Regions from separate parts of the Exiguobacterium sp. s50 genome, predicted to be linked through region 1. Evidence: riboswitches for the same ligand, from Rfam matches in the RefSeq annotation. Region 1 holds a riboswitch; each other region holds the start of a gene.
The links. Region 1 has a riboswitch for S-adenosylmethionine ahead of KNP68_RS08470 (Na+/H+ antiporter NhaC family protein). Riboswitches for the same ligand answer to the same signal wherever they lie in the genome.

Region 1 (3,789 bases):
AAGGTGGAAACTGACATGCTGACATCACTCCAACAATATATTTTAAACTTGATTGAATGGCTACAAGGACTTCCGGGCGGACCTTGGGCAGGACTCGGGGCACCTTTCCTGGAAGCCATCTTTCCATTTCTCCCGCTCGTCCTCATCATCTCGGCGAACGCAGCAACGTACGGTTTTTGGCTCGGGACGTTATTGTCGTGGGTCGGAAGCTTGCTCGGGACGATTCTTGTGTTTGCAGCTGTTCGCTACGTCTTTCGAAAGCCGATGACGCGATGGCTCGAGAGGCATAAACAAGGCGTCTATTGGCTCGAACGCATCAATCATATGAGTCCGGTCTCGCTCGGATTTCTCTACTCGCTCCCGTTCATTCCGGTCAGTTTGATTACGTATTTACTCGCCCTCATCCAAATGCCGCTCCGGACGTTCATTATGGCGGCCGGGTTTGGGAAGTTGCTCGTCGTCTTGATTTTCTCTGTCATCGGTGACCAGTGGGAAGAGTTTATCCAAAGCCCGTTCCGATTATCGATGCTCGTCCTGTTGCTGTTCGTTCTGTGGGTAATCAGCCGCGGACTCGAAGAACTGCTCAAACGGCGTGCCTTCAGAAAACGTAACGAGCAGCTGAAACGTGAACTTGAAGCGAAACGACAAACGACCTTGTGAAGCGACAGCTTCACAAGGTCGTTTTCGTTAAGCGCGTTTTTTGAAACGCGGGAAGTTAAAGGCGATGGCCAATCCTCCGCAAATGAACAACAAGAACGGATAGAACATATACGGCACGAGCGCCGGTGATGCCGTGTTCGTCAGTTCGGCCGCAATGAGAAGCTGTGCCCCGTAAGGCAGCAGACCTTGGACCCCGCACGAGAAGATATCGAGTACACTCGCAGACTTTTTACGTTCGATGTCATAATCGTCGGCGATGTTCGCGGCGAGCGGACCAGCCACGAGAATCGAAATCGTGTTGTTCGCCGTCGCGACGTTTGTCGCACTGACGAGCCCGGCGATGCTCCACTCCGCGCCGGCCCGTCTTTTAATTCGGGACGTGAGCGCGTCACGCAAGTACGTGAGTCCGCCGTTGTGCGAGATGAGTCCGACGAGCCCACCCATGAGCAATGTCAGGAGTGAAATCTCGGCCATGCCCATCATGCCGTCCGCCATGGCGGTGACGTACGTGGTGACGGCTAGACTGCCATCCAATAGACCGATGATGCCGGTCAGGGCGATGCCGCCGAGCAAGACAAGGATGACGTTCATTCCCGTCAAAGCGAGCACGATAACCGCTAGATACGGAATCAACTTATACCATTCAAACGCCGCCGGCTCGATGGTCGATTCTCCGCTCGATAGGGCAGCGAGTAAAATCGTTGTGATGACGGCTGCCGGCAAGACGATCCAAAAGTTGGTCCGGAACTTGTCGCGCATGTTCGTCCGCTGGGTGCGGACGGCTGCAATCGTCGTGTCCGAAATAAACGACAAGTTATCCCCGAACATGGCACCCCCGACGACGGCGGCCGCCGCGATAGCGATATTGACGCCGCTCTCCTCATGGATGCCGAGAGCGATCGGCGCCAGTGCGGCGATCGTCCCGGTCGACGTACCCATCGCCATCGAGATGAAGGCTGCGATGACGAATAGGCCGCTCAATAGGAGCGAGGGCGGTAGTAACGTCAATGCCGCATTGACGGTCGCGTCAATCGCACCGATTGCTTCGGCGACGCTTGAAAACGCACCGGCGAGCAAGAAGATGAACACCATGATGAGGATGCTCGGGTTCCCGGCACCTTGGGCGACGCGTTCGACCGTCTGGGTGACGCTCCCTTTCGTCATCATCGCCGCGACGATGACGGCAATCAAGGCCGCGATCAAGACGGGGAATTTATAAAAGTCGTCATAGTAGATGCCTGCCCCGATAAAGAAGACGAGGAAGACGAGTAAGGGCAAGAGCGCCCATTTGTTAGCTGTTGGTTGTTCCAATCGATTCACCTCATTCATAAAAATAAAAAGAGAGCCTTCTGAAAAAAGGCTCTCTCGACAAGAAACACTTTTTTCATCTTTCGAGCAGACCGCTCGCTGGATTTGGCACAGGTTACCCGCTGCCGAGACGTCATCGGGCCAGTCCCTCAGTCTCTCTTGATAAAAAAGTTGTGATATTTAGTTATAAGACACGTTCCCTAACGTACCTGTTTCAAATCTGCTTGTCAATAGCAAACCCCCACGCGATGAACGTGGGGGCGAGTCAGGTCGTTAAGAAATTATAATGGGCGACGCGGTTGCGACCGGCGTATTTCCCGCCGACGTAGAGCGCGCGGTCGGCGTTACGAATCGTATCGTCAAGACGTTTGTCGCCGAACGACTGAATCGTATCGACACCGATTGAAGCGGTGACGGGTATATCGATTCCGTCGACGTGGAACGGTTTGTTCTCGATTTGTTGACGGATGCGCTCGGCAATCTCGACGGCGGCCTCAACATCACAACGGTTTAAGAGCAAGATGAACTCTTCACCGCCGTAACGGGCGGCAAAGTCTTCGGTGCGGAGCACTTGACGAATGCGGCGACCGAATTCTTGGAGCACACTGTCTCCGACTTGGTGACCGTGCGTGTCGTTGATTTTTTTGAAGAAGTCGATATCGAGCATCGCGACGGAAATCGGATACATCGAGCCGTCCGAGATCTGTTGAATCCCGTATTCATAAAAAGCCCGTGCATTGGCAAGCAGCGTCAAGCTGTCCGTCCGGCTCTCGGTATAGAGGCGGTCGCGTTCATGACAACGACTGATCGTCCGATTGAACGACTTGAGCAGTTTGACAATCTCGCGTTGAATGATGGGCGGATAGCCATAGACGTGCTCGCCCGTCATCACAATCCACGTGCGGATTCCTTCGATTTCCTCGGAACGGACCGAGATGAAGCTATGATAGTCTTCATTAAATTCGTTCGACAGCGGGGCGTCCCATTCGAAGCGCATCTCGTACTCGACCGAGGCTTCGTTCGGATAGGTTGCATCGAGTAATTCAAAGACGACATGGCGATCGATCGGCTGGCGCGTCTTCAAATCAAAGTAAAGTGTGCGATCAAACAGTTTGAACTCGACGTACCCTTCATCGTACTCGTTGAGTCGCTCACATTGACTGAGGAACACTTCGATGGCTTGTGCCTCGCTTTGCGATAGCGATACGGCTTCTTTTGCTTCATCATATTGTTCAATCAACGATTTGAAGGCGTCTTGTCGACCTTTTTGAATGATGAGTCGCTTAATAAAGAACGTGAGTGCGGCGGCGATACTGCTGACGACGAGCAAGTTTGTCTCCCGGAAGAGCGAGGCCGCCAAAATGAAGACGAGACTGACGATATACGTGTAAAACGCGATGCTTAAAAAGTCGCGGACCGGGATGTCGACGCGGAACCACCAGCCGACTTGATACTTTTGGACGACCGTGTTCAAAATGATGGCAATAATCAAACCGGCAAGCGGGAGGAACGATTCTTGGGAATAGAATCCGAGACCGGTCACACCACCAAGTGCCAAGTAGACGCTGGCCGGGATGGCGATTTCCAAAAATGACGTGATGGCATTCCACGGATACGTAAAACGGAACCGTCGAAGCGCGACGCGCGGTTTCAAGTTGACGAACTGGAAGACGAGTAGTCCAATCTGATTGACGAACAGCGCTGTCTCAAAATCAAAGAATAGAAAAATAATTAAGACGATACTTTCTGAAAAGGTAAAGTAGACGCCTTTCCGTTCAATGGAGTCCATTTGAAAAATAATGACGAGCAACGCGATCAAGA
Region 2 (3,789 bases), on a different contig from region 1:
GATGCCTGCCGCTTCGCAGAGCGTGATGAGTTGACCTCGGGCGTAGACGAAGTCGGCACGCTTCGCGACCTCGAAGTCGGTCACTGAGTCGCCGATGACGATCAAGCGGTCGGCGGGATTGACGATGCGACGAGCGAGCGTCGGCTTGCAACAGCCGCAATCGTTCGTACATTGTTCATCGCAAGCGTGTGGCCAAGCGACGGTTACCGTCTCAGCGGAGAAGTCGGCGACGTTGCAGTAGATATGCTCGGGGGCGACATGCCCGTCCAAGACCGGCTGCACGAAGAAGTCCATCCCGCCGCTGACGACGTCAAACTTCCAGCCATGGGCCCGAACTTCTTCTAAAAATGCCGGGAACCCTTGGCGGAGCGTGATGCGCTCCAACAAATAATCACGGTAGGCCGGGGCATCTGCGCTCGGCAACAGTTGAAACAGTTGACCGACACCGGAGCGAATCGAAATCCGTTGCTCGAGGACCGCATCTTTCAACTCGACCCAAGCCGGCGGGGCGAACGCCTTCATCAACGCGATAATATTGTCTTCCGCCGTGATCGTCCCGTCGAAGTCGCAGAGGATATGGACCGTCATCGTGACGCCCACGCCTTCAACGCGGTATCGAGCTCGTCCGTCTGTCCTTCGGTTTGGCCGAGAACGTGAGCGATCGCTTGTCGGAAAGCACGAGCCCCGGCGGCTGCGCCGTCCGGGTGTCCGTGAATGCCACCGCCGGCGTTGATGACGACATCCGTCCCGAAATCACGAATGATATCGGCGACGAGTCCTGGATGAATCCCGGCTGACGGGACCGGTAAAATCGGTTTCGACCAATGCGGTTCGGCGCTCTGGTCACGAATCGTGAACGCCTCGTCACGCGGTGTCGCGAGGGAGCCGTACGGAGACGGGAAGAGCGTTAAATCGGCCCCGGCGAGGCGTGGGAGTTTACCGAGTAAGAGCGAATGACTGATTGATCCGGTCAAGGCGCCGGCAAAGGCCGGATGTGCCAAGATGGGGACGTGGATATCCGGATCGTTCGCGAGTTCGCGCAGTGCGTCGAGACCGTACGTATAGACGTTGAACAGGAGCGCTGTCGCACCTGCCTCGATAAGACGGAGCGCCTGGTCACGTAGACCGAACACGGGGCCGCTCAGCGTGATGGCATAGAGGACACGTTTCCCGGTCGCCTCGAAGTGGGCTTGAATGACGTCCGCTCCGATCCGGGCCCGTTCGAGCGATGGGGTGAGCGGGTTGTCGTATAAAATCTCGTCGTCTTTGACGATATCGATGCCTCCGGCGAACTGATCGCGGAGTTGCTGCTCGAGAAACGCGAGGTCACGGCCGATGACACCTTTGAAGATGCTCATGACGAGCGGGCGATCATGAACACCGAGTAACTCGCGAATTCCAGTGACCCCGAACTTGGCGCCTTTGAAATGAGGGGCGAGCGTCTCGGGCAACGTCAAATCGATTAACCGAATCGAATCGTCGAGGGACAGTTTCCCGAACGTCGTCGTCAAGATGGATGAAAAGTCAGGGCTGACATTATGTAACGGGTAGCGGATTGTGAAGCGGCTCGTCGTATCCGTATGTGTGGTCGACACGACCTCACCGCGATACGCCTGTAACTGCTCTTGCTCTAAGTGAGGCAGCTCCGTCCAAGTACCGACCGTCAGCTCGAGGGCGATTTTGTCGGCGACGGTCGCGACCGCGTCCGTTCGTTTGATTTCATATGTGGCAGTGATACTCATATGGTTCCTCCTTCCAGGCAAACAAAAAATGACCCCATGCCGAGGCAAGAGGTCATCATAAAAAATGAACTCTTATCTCTCAGCTTTCGCTGCAAGAATTAGCACCGTGCCATCTCTGGTCGGTTGCTGCGACATCATCGGGCTCGTCCCTCCGTCTGCTCTTGATAAGAATGTGATTTGAAGTTGTGAAATTTAATTGAATTTTTGCACAGAATCATCACGTCGTCAATTCCTTTTTTTCAAAAAAAAATATTTTGGGAAGTTGTTTCCATATATGCACAAAAAAAGACGGAGTTGCGTCGAGAAAATGACGTTGACAATCGTGACGTCGAGTCCGTAATATTCATCACATAAGTTCACCGAATCGAATAACACACTCTTATCGCGAGTTGGCAGAGGGAATTGGCCCGATGACGCCGCAGCAACCGACCACTAGGCACGGTGCTACATCCACCAGACGAATGTCTGACAGATGAGAGGAACAACCATTTTGGCTGTGCCTCTTTCTCGCGGAGAAAGGGGCTTTTTTTGTGGGCAACGTACAGGAAGGGGAAAACATCATGTCATATCAACCATTTACAGAACAGACCGTCGTCGAGCACGTCCGTCAATTAGGATACTTGCAAGAAGGAATCGCCGAGTGCGAGGAGATCGGGGACGGCAACTTGAATCTCGTCTTTCGGATTCGCCAAGGCGAACAGCGCCTGATCGTCAAACAGGCGCTCCCATACGCCAAAGTCGTCGGTGAGAGCTGGCCGCTCACGCTCGAGCGGGCATGGATTGAACAGTTGGCACTCCGTGAGTTTGCGACTGTCGCGTCTCGGTTCGTCCCGGCTGTCCTTGGCAGCGACCGGACGCTCGCTTACACGATTATAGAAGATCTATCTGATTATGAGATTGTCCGCACCGGCTATTTGAATGGGGAGAGCTACCCGGAACTCGCCCGTCATGTCGGTGAATTTTTGGGCGAGACGCTGTTTGCGACGTCGGATTACGCAGCTGGACCGATCGCGAAGAAGCGGATTGAACGTAACTATTACAACCCGGAACTGTGTGACATCACCGAGAAGCTCATCTTCACCGATCCGTTCAAAGACGCGGAGTCGAACAACATCGAGACGGCGCTGCGAGCAGATGTCGAACGCCTTTGGCAAGACCAGGCGCTCAAGGTCGAGGTGACGAAATTGAAAGTCGGGTTTGTCACAAAACATGAGGCACTCCTGCATGGAGACTTACATACGGGTAGCATCTTCGCGACTCAACAAGAGACGAAAATCATCGATCCAGAGTTCGCATTTTACGGACCGTTCGGCTTCGACCTCGGCCAAATCATCGCCCATTTGACGCTGTCGACGTTCCATGACCCGCTCAAACGCTTCGAGCGTTTCACGGACGTCTTGACGGTGTGGGAGACGTTCGAGAAGACGTTTCGGGCCAATTTTGAGCGCGCCGTCGAGCCATTCAATACGGATGGTTTCGTCGACGAGTTGTTGCGGACGGTCTTCAGCGACACGATCGGCTACGCCGGTTGCGAACTCATTCGCCGTGCCGTCGGACTGGCCGGTGTCGCCGATCTCGAGACATTGCCGGAAGCGACGCGGCTCGAACGAAAACGTGACGCGCTCGCCCTCGGGACGGCGCTCATTAAAGAACGCCACAGCGTCGAATCGATTGACGACTTGGTGACACTCCTGTCGGGGGTGCGCGTATGACGGTCCAAAACATCCGCTTCCATCCGCCGACGGACGAACTCATCGTATTGGACCAGACGTTGTTGCCGCATGAAGAGCGTTACGTGACAATCGAGACGCTTGAACAGGCCGAACATGCCATCGAGACGCTCCAAGTCCGCGGCGCACCGGCCATCGCTTACTTCGGGGCGTTCGTCCTCGCCAAAGAAGCGGGACGGTTAGTCGATGACCCGGACTTCACGCGTCGGCTCGACCTCGTCGGACGCCGCTTGATTGCGACCCGGCCGACAGCGGTCAATCTGCAAAACGTGATTGAATCGCTCCTTGATTTAAATGTCGGGGATGATTTTGAGGCG
Region 3 (3,789 bases), on a different contig from region 1:
TCCCCGTCCAAATCAAGTCACCCCAATTTTCCCAAAACTGAAGCATAGTTCGTCACCTCCTTCACTTTCACACCGCTCGCCTCTAAGAAGCGGACGGCTTGGTCGGTCTGGCCCTCATCGCCGTCCAAATGGACGAGTAGATTACCGACGAGACCTCCTTTAAGCTTTTTGATGCCGCCCCCGATGATGTTCGGCAGCAAGCCGAACCGTTTCGTCAATTGGGCGAGCACGGCCTGTTCACTTTGATGGCCGATGAACGACAAGTTGACGAGCGTCCCGTGCGTGCTCAATTCTTCGACGACCTCTTTCGGGACATCGAGGTTCGTCTTCAAGAACTTGCGCGTCGTCGCATGCTGCGGGTCCGAGAACACGTCGAGCACGTCCCCTTCTTCGATGATCCGGCCGGCCTCGATGACCGCGACCCGGTCGCAGATGCGCTCGATGACTTCCATCTCGTGGGTGATCAAGAAAATCGTCAGCCCGAGCTCGCGATTGATGTCGAGAAGCAGGTCGAGAATCGACTCGGTCGTCTCCGGGTCGAGCGCGCTCGTCGCCTCGTCGCTGAGCAGGATGTCCGGCTCATGTGCGAGGGCGCGGGCGATGGCGACACGTTGCTTCTGTCCGCCCGAAAGTTGCTCCGGATAATGTTTCCGATGATCCGTCAATCCGACGATGTCGAGGTACTTGTCGACGCGTTCGCGGATTATCCGCTTATCGAGTCCTTCGAGACGGAGCGGGATGGCGACGTTCTCTTCGACGGTCGCCGTCTTGAGCAGGTTGTAATGTTGGAAGATCATCCCGATGCGATGACGTAGCTTCGAGAGCCCTCGTTTGTCGAGCTTCGTGACGTCCTGTCCTTCGATTTCGACCTGGCCCGACGTCGGGCGTTCGAGCAGGTTGATCATGCGGATGAGCGTGCTCTTTCCTGCCCCGCTTCGGCCGATGATGCCGAAGATCTCGCCTTTCTCGATGGTGAGCGAGACGTCGTCGAGTGCGGTGACAGCACCTTTATTTACCGTGAACGTCTTCGTGATTCCTTTAAGTGCGATCATAGGCCCTCCTTAAAACGCCGGGACGATTGAGCCGTCGAACGTCTCTTCGATGAACGTCCGGACCTCGTCCGAGTGATAATACAATTTGAGCGTCGCGACGACTTCGTCATCCTTGTTGTCGGTACGGACGACGACGTAGTTCGGATACGGGTTGTCGACCGTGTCTTCATGGAACAAGGCGTCCTCGTTGATCGACAGGCCGGCACCCATCGCGAAGTTCGTGTTGATGGCAGCGAGTGCGACTTCCGGGAGCTGGGTCGGGAGCTGCGACGCCTCGAGTTCGATGAATTCAAGGTTGAGCGGGTTCTCGGCGATGTCACGTTTTGTCGCCTTGTCTGTCAATCCTTCTTTGAGCGTGATGAGTCCCGCTGTCTCATAGAGACGGAGCGCGCGTAGCTCGTTCGCCGGGTCGTTCGGGACGGCGACCTTGTCACCTTCTTTCAAGTCCTCGATGTCGGTCAATTTCTCTGAGTAGAGACCCATCGGGAAAGCGACGGTCTTGAACACGTCGTCGATTTTATAGCCTTTATCGGACTTTTGCAGTTCTAGGAATGAGAGCGTCTGATAACTGTTCACGTCGAGGCTGCCCTCGGCGAGCGCCGTGTTCGGCGTATTATAGTCGTTGAACACTTTGATATCGAGTTCGAGGCCGTCTTCGGCCGCGAGTTCTTTCACTTTCTCGGCGATCTGTTGGTGCGGCCCGCCCGTGACGCCGATCGTGAGCGACTCCGTGCTGAGCGCCTCGCTCGCGTCCGATTGTCCGCATGCTGAGAGCGCGATGGCGGCGAGTAGTGATGTTCCTGCAAGTACTGTTTTCTGTTTGATGTTCATTTGTTTTCCTCCTCCAAAATGAAAGCCCGCTACTCATTCAGAGTGGCGGGCACGACAAGTCAAAGTCGGACACGCTCATCTCCCAGACGATTTCGTCTGTTGGAATTAGCACCATGATCATTACGATCTGGTTGCCGGGTTTCACAGGGCCAGTCCCTCCACCACTCTTGATAAGCAATCGGTCTATTAAGTTGTTATCATCTTACTTTTAATTCTTTTAATTGTAAATAGATAATTGTAAATTTTCAAAAATTATTTTCAGAAAATTTTTATCGAGCGGTTCCGGCAACTGTTGCAGCTCGGTCTCCGTCATGACGGAGTCGACGAGGACCGGGATATGCTCAAATCCGACCCCGAGCGTCTCGAGCGTCGTCGGGGCACCGAACCGTTTCAACCAAGCTTCCAAATACGGAGCATCGGCCGAGCGCCGCAAGCGCTCTTGGATGATCAGGCCGAAGCCGACCTTGTCTCCGTGCAAGAATGAGTGGGTCGACTCGAAGCGGCTGAGCGCATTATGGACCGCATGGCCCACGGCGACGCGTGTCCCGGCGTCACCAAATCCACCGACGGCGCCGCCGATGGCGAGCACGTGATCGACCGCGAAGCGGACGTCGTCACTATACGACTCAAAAGCGTGCTCGCTCAATTCAAGTTCGACGAGACGCCCGCACTGCTCGGCCAAGACGAGTCCGGTGTTGACGCCGGCGTCAGCTGAGCTGTCACCACTCAAATAACGGGCCTCGTAAAACTTCGCGACCGTGTCGATGACACCTGCCCGAAAGTATTCATATGGTGAGCGCGAGATGACCCGTGAGTCAACGATGACCCGTTCGATGACGACGCGGAACATGTCGTAGCGGTCGTAGCTCCCGTCCTCCTGATAGACGACGCTGAGCGGTGTGAACGCCGCACAGTTCGAGGCGAGCGTTGGGACGACGATGAGCGGGACGTTCCGTTGATAGGCGACGAGTTTGGCCGTATCGACGAGCTTGCCACCTCCGACGGCGATTAACACGTCGGCGTCCAACGGTTTGAGCCGTTTGACTTCCGAGTCCGTGCACTCCCCGCTGAACCTTGTTGCCGGATAGTCCGCGATGGCCGGAAAGATGGCTCGGACGACGTCATACCCTTTCTGACCGTGCAGGACGTGGGCACGGCGGCCGTCGACTAAGTCATCAAGACGGTCGAGCGCGTCATCGGCGTGGTCATATTCAAGGACGGCCTGACGAATCATGCGCGCACCTCCTCATAGGCGGCAAACAACCGCTCGATTCGTTCGACGGCCTCGTCAATCTTCGGTTCCGGTGAGACGAGGCCGAAGCGGACGTATCCGTTCCCTTCCGAACCGAAGAAATAGCCCGGGGTGACGGCGACACCGGCTTCATGCAGCAGTTTCCGCGAGAACGACTTGGCATCACCCTCAGGCACTTTCGCCCAGACGAAGAACGAGCCTTCCGGCGGTTCGACGGCCCAGCCGGCCCGGTTCAACCCGTCGATCAGGCGATCACGCCGTGCCTCGTACAGTCGTGCCAAGTCATCGCGAATGGTACGGGGCGCCTCGAGCGCAGCGACAGCCGCCGCCTGGATGGCCGAGAACACGCTGACGTGGACGTGGTCCTGATACGTGTTGATCGCCTCGATGATGTCCGCGTTCCCGACGGCGAAGGCGACGCGCCAACCGGACATGTTGAACGCTTTCGACATCGTATATACCTCGATGCCGACTTCTTTCGCCCCTTCCGCCTGCAGAAAGCTAGGCGGGACATGGCCATCGAATCCGATGCTGCCATATGCGAAATCGTGGACGACCATCAAGTCCCGCTCCCGGGCGAAACGGACGGTATCGTCAAAGAAAGCGGGTGAGGCGACGGCTCCGGTCGGATTGCTCGGGTAGTTCAAATACATG
Region 4 (3,789 bases), on a different contig from region 1:
ATGGCCGGCTTTCGCCGCCATGTCATAATTGTGGTCATGCGGCAAGACGAGCGCATGAAGTTCCTGCTCGGCCAACAATCGGTCGATGCCGTCCGTCTTGGCGTGATAGACGTCGTCGAGGCGGCGCATCAAATAGGCGTCCTCAATCAAGCGACCCGATTGTTCGTTCGCTTTCTCGAACGTCTTCTGTCCGTGCGGAATCGTCTCCGGATGACTGTTGTTCCAGTTAATCAAATCCGACAACGTCTCATACGGGAGCTTCGTCGAGGCGAGATACGCCTCGATTCCGAGCTTGAACTCATGATACAGGATATCCCCTTGGTCGAGCCCTGCTTTCGACGGCAGTTCGACGGTGACGACCTCGATGCCGCTCTGTTTCAGCAATGCGATTGCTTCGTCGTAGAGCACCTGCTCTTCTTCCGACAAATCGGTCTTGACGACGCCGACACGCATCCCGACTGCTTGCCGCTCATCGAGACAAGTCCGGTAAGGCGGACCGGCCGGAAGATGCGCCGTCGCTGGGTCAGCGGGATCTTCCCCGACCATCGCCTCAAGGGCGAGCACCGCATCCCGGAGTGTCCGTGCCATCGGGCCGGCCGTGTCTTGCGACCGGGAGATCGGGATGATGCCGCTGCGGCTAATCAACCCGACGGTCGGTTTGATACCAACGATTCCGTTATGGACGCTCGGGTGGATAATCGAGCCGCTCGTCTCGCTGCCGACGGCGAGCAACGTCAAGTTGGCCGCGACCGCTGACGCCGAACCTGAACTCGACCCTCCGACATCGAGCTTGTCCCCATACGGATTGAGCGTCTGGCCACCGACCCCACTCCAGCCGTTTGGCATGCCCTCGGTCAAAAAGTTGGCCCATTCGGACAAGTTCGCTTTCCCGAGGATGATGGCCCCGCTCGCGCGCAAGCTTTGGACGAGATGGGCGTCCCGGCCGGCGAAGTGATGCGCGAGGGCGACGGCCCCGGCCGTCGTCTTCATCAATCCGGCCGTCTCGACATTGTCTTTGATCAGCACCGGGATGCCGAGCAACGGTAATCGCTCACCTCGTTGATAGGCGCGATCCGCCGCCTCGGCCTCGAACAAGGCGTCCGGGTTCACTTGAATGACCGCTCTCAGTTTATCGTTCAACTGGGCGATTCGGGTCAAATAGTAGGCCGTCACGTCACGCGCCGTGAACGTTCCTTCTTTATATCCGCGATGGGCGGTCTCGATATCGAGTTCGAAAAATGTGTTTGGTTCAGTCATATAGATTCCTCCTTTGGTCACTCGATGGTATTCGCTATCGCCACATGATTTCCTGTTTTCGTTCGCCAACGAATATGTAACTTGGTACACTGAAAGAAAAGGGAGGTTACTATGAACCGTTCGTACGTACTCGTCTTATTGTCCGTCTTTGCCTTGTTCTTCTTACAGTTATATGCCGGGGACGCCCCGTATACGCTACCGCTCTCCATCGTCCTCGTCATCTTGATTCTCGGCGCCACCTTGGTCCAACTTCGACGCAAGCCAAACCGTTGACGCCGCTTCAAATCTGATGGTATGATGCTCTCACCAACTACATATCGATATCTCGAGTGAACGAGAGACCTGGCTCTATGACTTCACAGCAACCTGCTTCGGCAAGGTGCTACTTCCAGCAAGGCAGTTTGCCTTGGCCGATATGACAGAGCGCTCATGTCGATGACATGGGCGCTTTTTTTTGGAAATGAACATGAGGGGGACTTATTAATGGAAAAAGCAACATTCGCAGGCGGCTGTTTTTGGTGCATGGTGACGCCGTTCGAGGAACAACCTGGCATCGAGTCAATCGTATCCGGTTATACGGGAGGTCACGTCAATGACCCGACGTATGAACAAGTGAAGACAGGGACGACCGGGCATTATGAGGTCGTCGAGATCACATTCGACCCGACGCTGTTCGCTTATGAACGACTGCTCGAACTGTATTGGATTCAGACCGACCCGACCGATGACGGCGGCCAGTTCCAAGACCGCGGCAGCCAATATGCGCCGGCCATCTTCTATCATACGGAAGAACAACGCGTGAAAGCAGAGCAGAGTCGCGACGCGCTCGCGGCGAGCGGACGCTTCAAACAGCCGATCGTCACGAAAATCTTGCCTGCCGACACGTTCTATCCGGCCGAGGAATACCATCAAGACTTCCATAAGAAGAATCCGAAACATTATAAGGAAGATCGGGCTATTTCAGGACGTGATGAGTTTATTGATGTAGCGTGGGCGGAAAAAGTTTAAGTCATGTAATTGAAGATGAAAAGACGCGGCCATCATGATACGGTCGCGCTTTTTATCAGTTACATAATTCACCATTTTAGTACTGGTGAGAATTTAAGTAGATTTAGCTATCTTGTGAAATTCTTATATTAATTATAAAAATTAAGATCAGAATAGATATAATGTTATAATTAAGTCATAAAAATACATTATATTGGAGGACTTTATGAGACTACAATTAAAAGAATTTTATGGTAATAGTCATCCCGAATTTCCCTTAGACGAAAATTTAACCATTTATATTGGTAATAACGGATCAGGTAAAACAACGTTACTAAACGTAATACATAACATATTAAGTTGTGATTTTAATCCCTTATTTGATAAAAAGTTCGAAGAAATCGTGATTGAATTTGATAAAGAAGACTATACTCCAAAAGTTAGAGGGTTAGTATGGATAAAAAAAATAAGAGTAACTAAAACTAATAATGTATTAAATATAGAGTATACAACTGTAAATGGAATTAATTATTTGTTTGAAGGTAAGAAAACTATCTATCCTTTTGTAGAGATTAATTATGAAGTGAAAGGTGAGGACTTAATAGCAAATCTACCGCATTACTACCCATATGGAGAATCTCTTCTAGAGTTAATAAGTTATTATGAAGAGCTACAAGTTTTAACTAAACAGATTAGATACTTAAAAAATAGTATTCTTTATTTTCCTACTTACAGAAGAATAGATAGTGACTTATTAAGTTTGTTAGAGCAAAACAATACTAGTAAAGTAGATATGGATTTCGAGAAGGTAGCAAAGTTGTTCGAATCTTTACCAGAAAATAACAAACTCGTTGGAATTAATGATAACGATATAGATCAATTATTCCAAAAGTACACTTTTGAGTTACAAAAAAGAAGTTCTTTGGGACTAAATACTGTTCTAAAAAAATTGATAAGCACTTTAATAGAGAATACGTTTCAAAGTAAGGATTCCACATCAATTCGTATAAGAAACAAAAAAGTTCATAGTGACACCGACTCAGCAGAAAAATTAATTGATTTGGCAAATCAACTAAAACTTAGAAATGTTGACTACAACTCAATCAAAGATTATTTTAGTTTAAAAGAATCTAACCTCAAAAACGAGATAGAGGATAAAATTGCATTTGAGGAAAGACTAGATGACCACGATAAAATCATTAGAGAACTAATAAGTTTATATAGTTCACATTTGTTAAAAATGGAGACACTTTTAAAGCCTTTCGACTTTCTTCAAGATAATTTTACTAAATTCTTTAAAAATCGACTGAATTTACATATAGATGAAAAGTCATTTATTATTACACAATCAAAATCCTTTAAAGATTTATCAACCGGAGAAAAACAATTAGTAACAATTTTAAGTTATTCTTCTTTATTAAAATCTATAGTTTACCGTCCACTTATAATAATTGATGAGCCTGAGTTGTCACTACATTTAAAATGGCAATTAGAGCTCATACCTACGCTGTTAGAATTACCAAATAAACCCAAACTACTTATTGC

Region 2: linked by a shared signal. The riboswitch ahead of KNP68_RS03180 (2,3-diketo-5-methylthiopentyl-1-phosphate enolase) and the one ahead of KNP68_RS08470 (Na+/H+ antiporter NhaC family protein) in region 1 are both predicted to bind S-adenosylmethionine.
Region 3: linked by a shared signal. The riboswitch ahead of KNP68_RS13375 (MetQ/NlpA family ABC transporter substrate-binding protein) and the one ahead of KNP68_RS08470 (Na+/H+ antiporter NhaC family protein) in region 1 are both predicted to bind S-adenosylmethionine.
Region 4: linked by a shared signal. The riboswitch ahead of msrA (peptide-methionine (S)-S-oxide reductase MsrA) and the one ahead of KNP68_RS08470 (Na+/H+ antiporter NhaC family protein) in region 1 are both predicted to bind S-adenosylmethionine.

The regions. Positions count from the first base shown of each region.
Region 1 covers NZ_JACSLP010000005.1:43,531-47,319, reverse strand. The annotation lists gene KNP68_RS08475 (TVP38/TMEM64 family protein) at 16-660, shown strand; gene KNP68_RS08470 (Na+/H+ antiporter NhaC family protein) at 688-1,989, opposite strand; SAM riboswitch class I at 2,042-2,137, opposite strand; gene KNP68_RS08465 (GGDEF domain-containing protein) at 2,234-3,789, opposite strand, start outside.
Region 2 covers NZ_JACSLP010000002.1:156,655-160,443, forward strand. The annotation lists gene KNP68_RS03175 (2-hydroxy-3-keto-5-methylthiopentenyl-1-phosphate phosphatase) at 1-588, opposite strand, end outside; gene KNP68_RS03180 (2,3-diketo-5-methylthiopentyl-1-phosphate enolase) at 585-1,742, opposite strand; SAM riboswitch class I at 1,812-1,913, opposite strand; SAM riboswitch class I at 2,119-2,221, shown strand; gene mtnK (S-methyl-5-thioribose kinase) at 2,303-3,454, shown strand; gene mtnA (S-methyl-5-thioribose-1-phosphate isomerase) at 3,451-3,789, shown strand, end outside.
Region 3 covers NZ_JACSLP010000011.1:18,734-22,522, reverse strand. The annotation lists gene KNP68_RS13385 (methionine ABC transporter permease) at 1-46, opposite strand, end outside; gene KNP68_RS13380 (methionine ABC transporter ATP-binding protein) at 18-1,052, opposite strand; gene KNP68_RS13375 (MetQ/NlpA family ABC transporter substrate-binding protein) at 1,062-1,883, opposite strand; SAM riboswitch class I at 1,956-2,060, opposite strand; gene KNP68_RS13370 (iron-containing alcohol dehydrogenase family protein) at 2,101-3,117, opposite strand; gene KNP68_RS13365 (aminotransferase class I/II-fold pyridoxal phosphate-dependent enzyme) at 3,114-3,789, opposite strand, start outside.
Region 4 covers NZ_JACSLP010000001.1:27,358-31,146, forward strand. The annotation lists gene KNP68_RS00165 (amidase family protein) at 1-1,257, opposite strand, end outside; gene KNP68_RS00170 (hypothetical protein) at 1,369-1,530, shown strand; SAM riboswitch class I at 1,575-1,676, shown strand; gene msrA (peptide-methionine (S)-S-oxide reductase MsrA) at 1,741-2,265, shown strand; gene KNP68_RS00180 (AAA family ATPase) at 2,471-3,789, shown strand, end outside.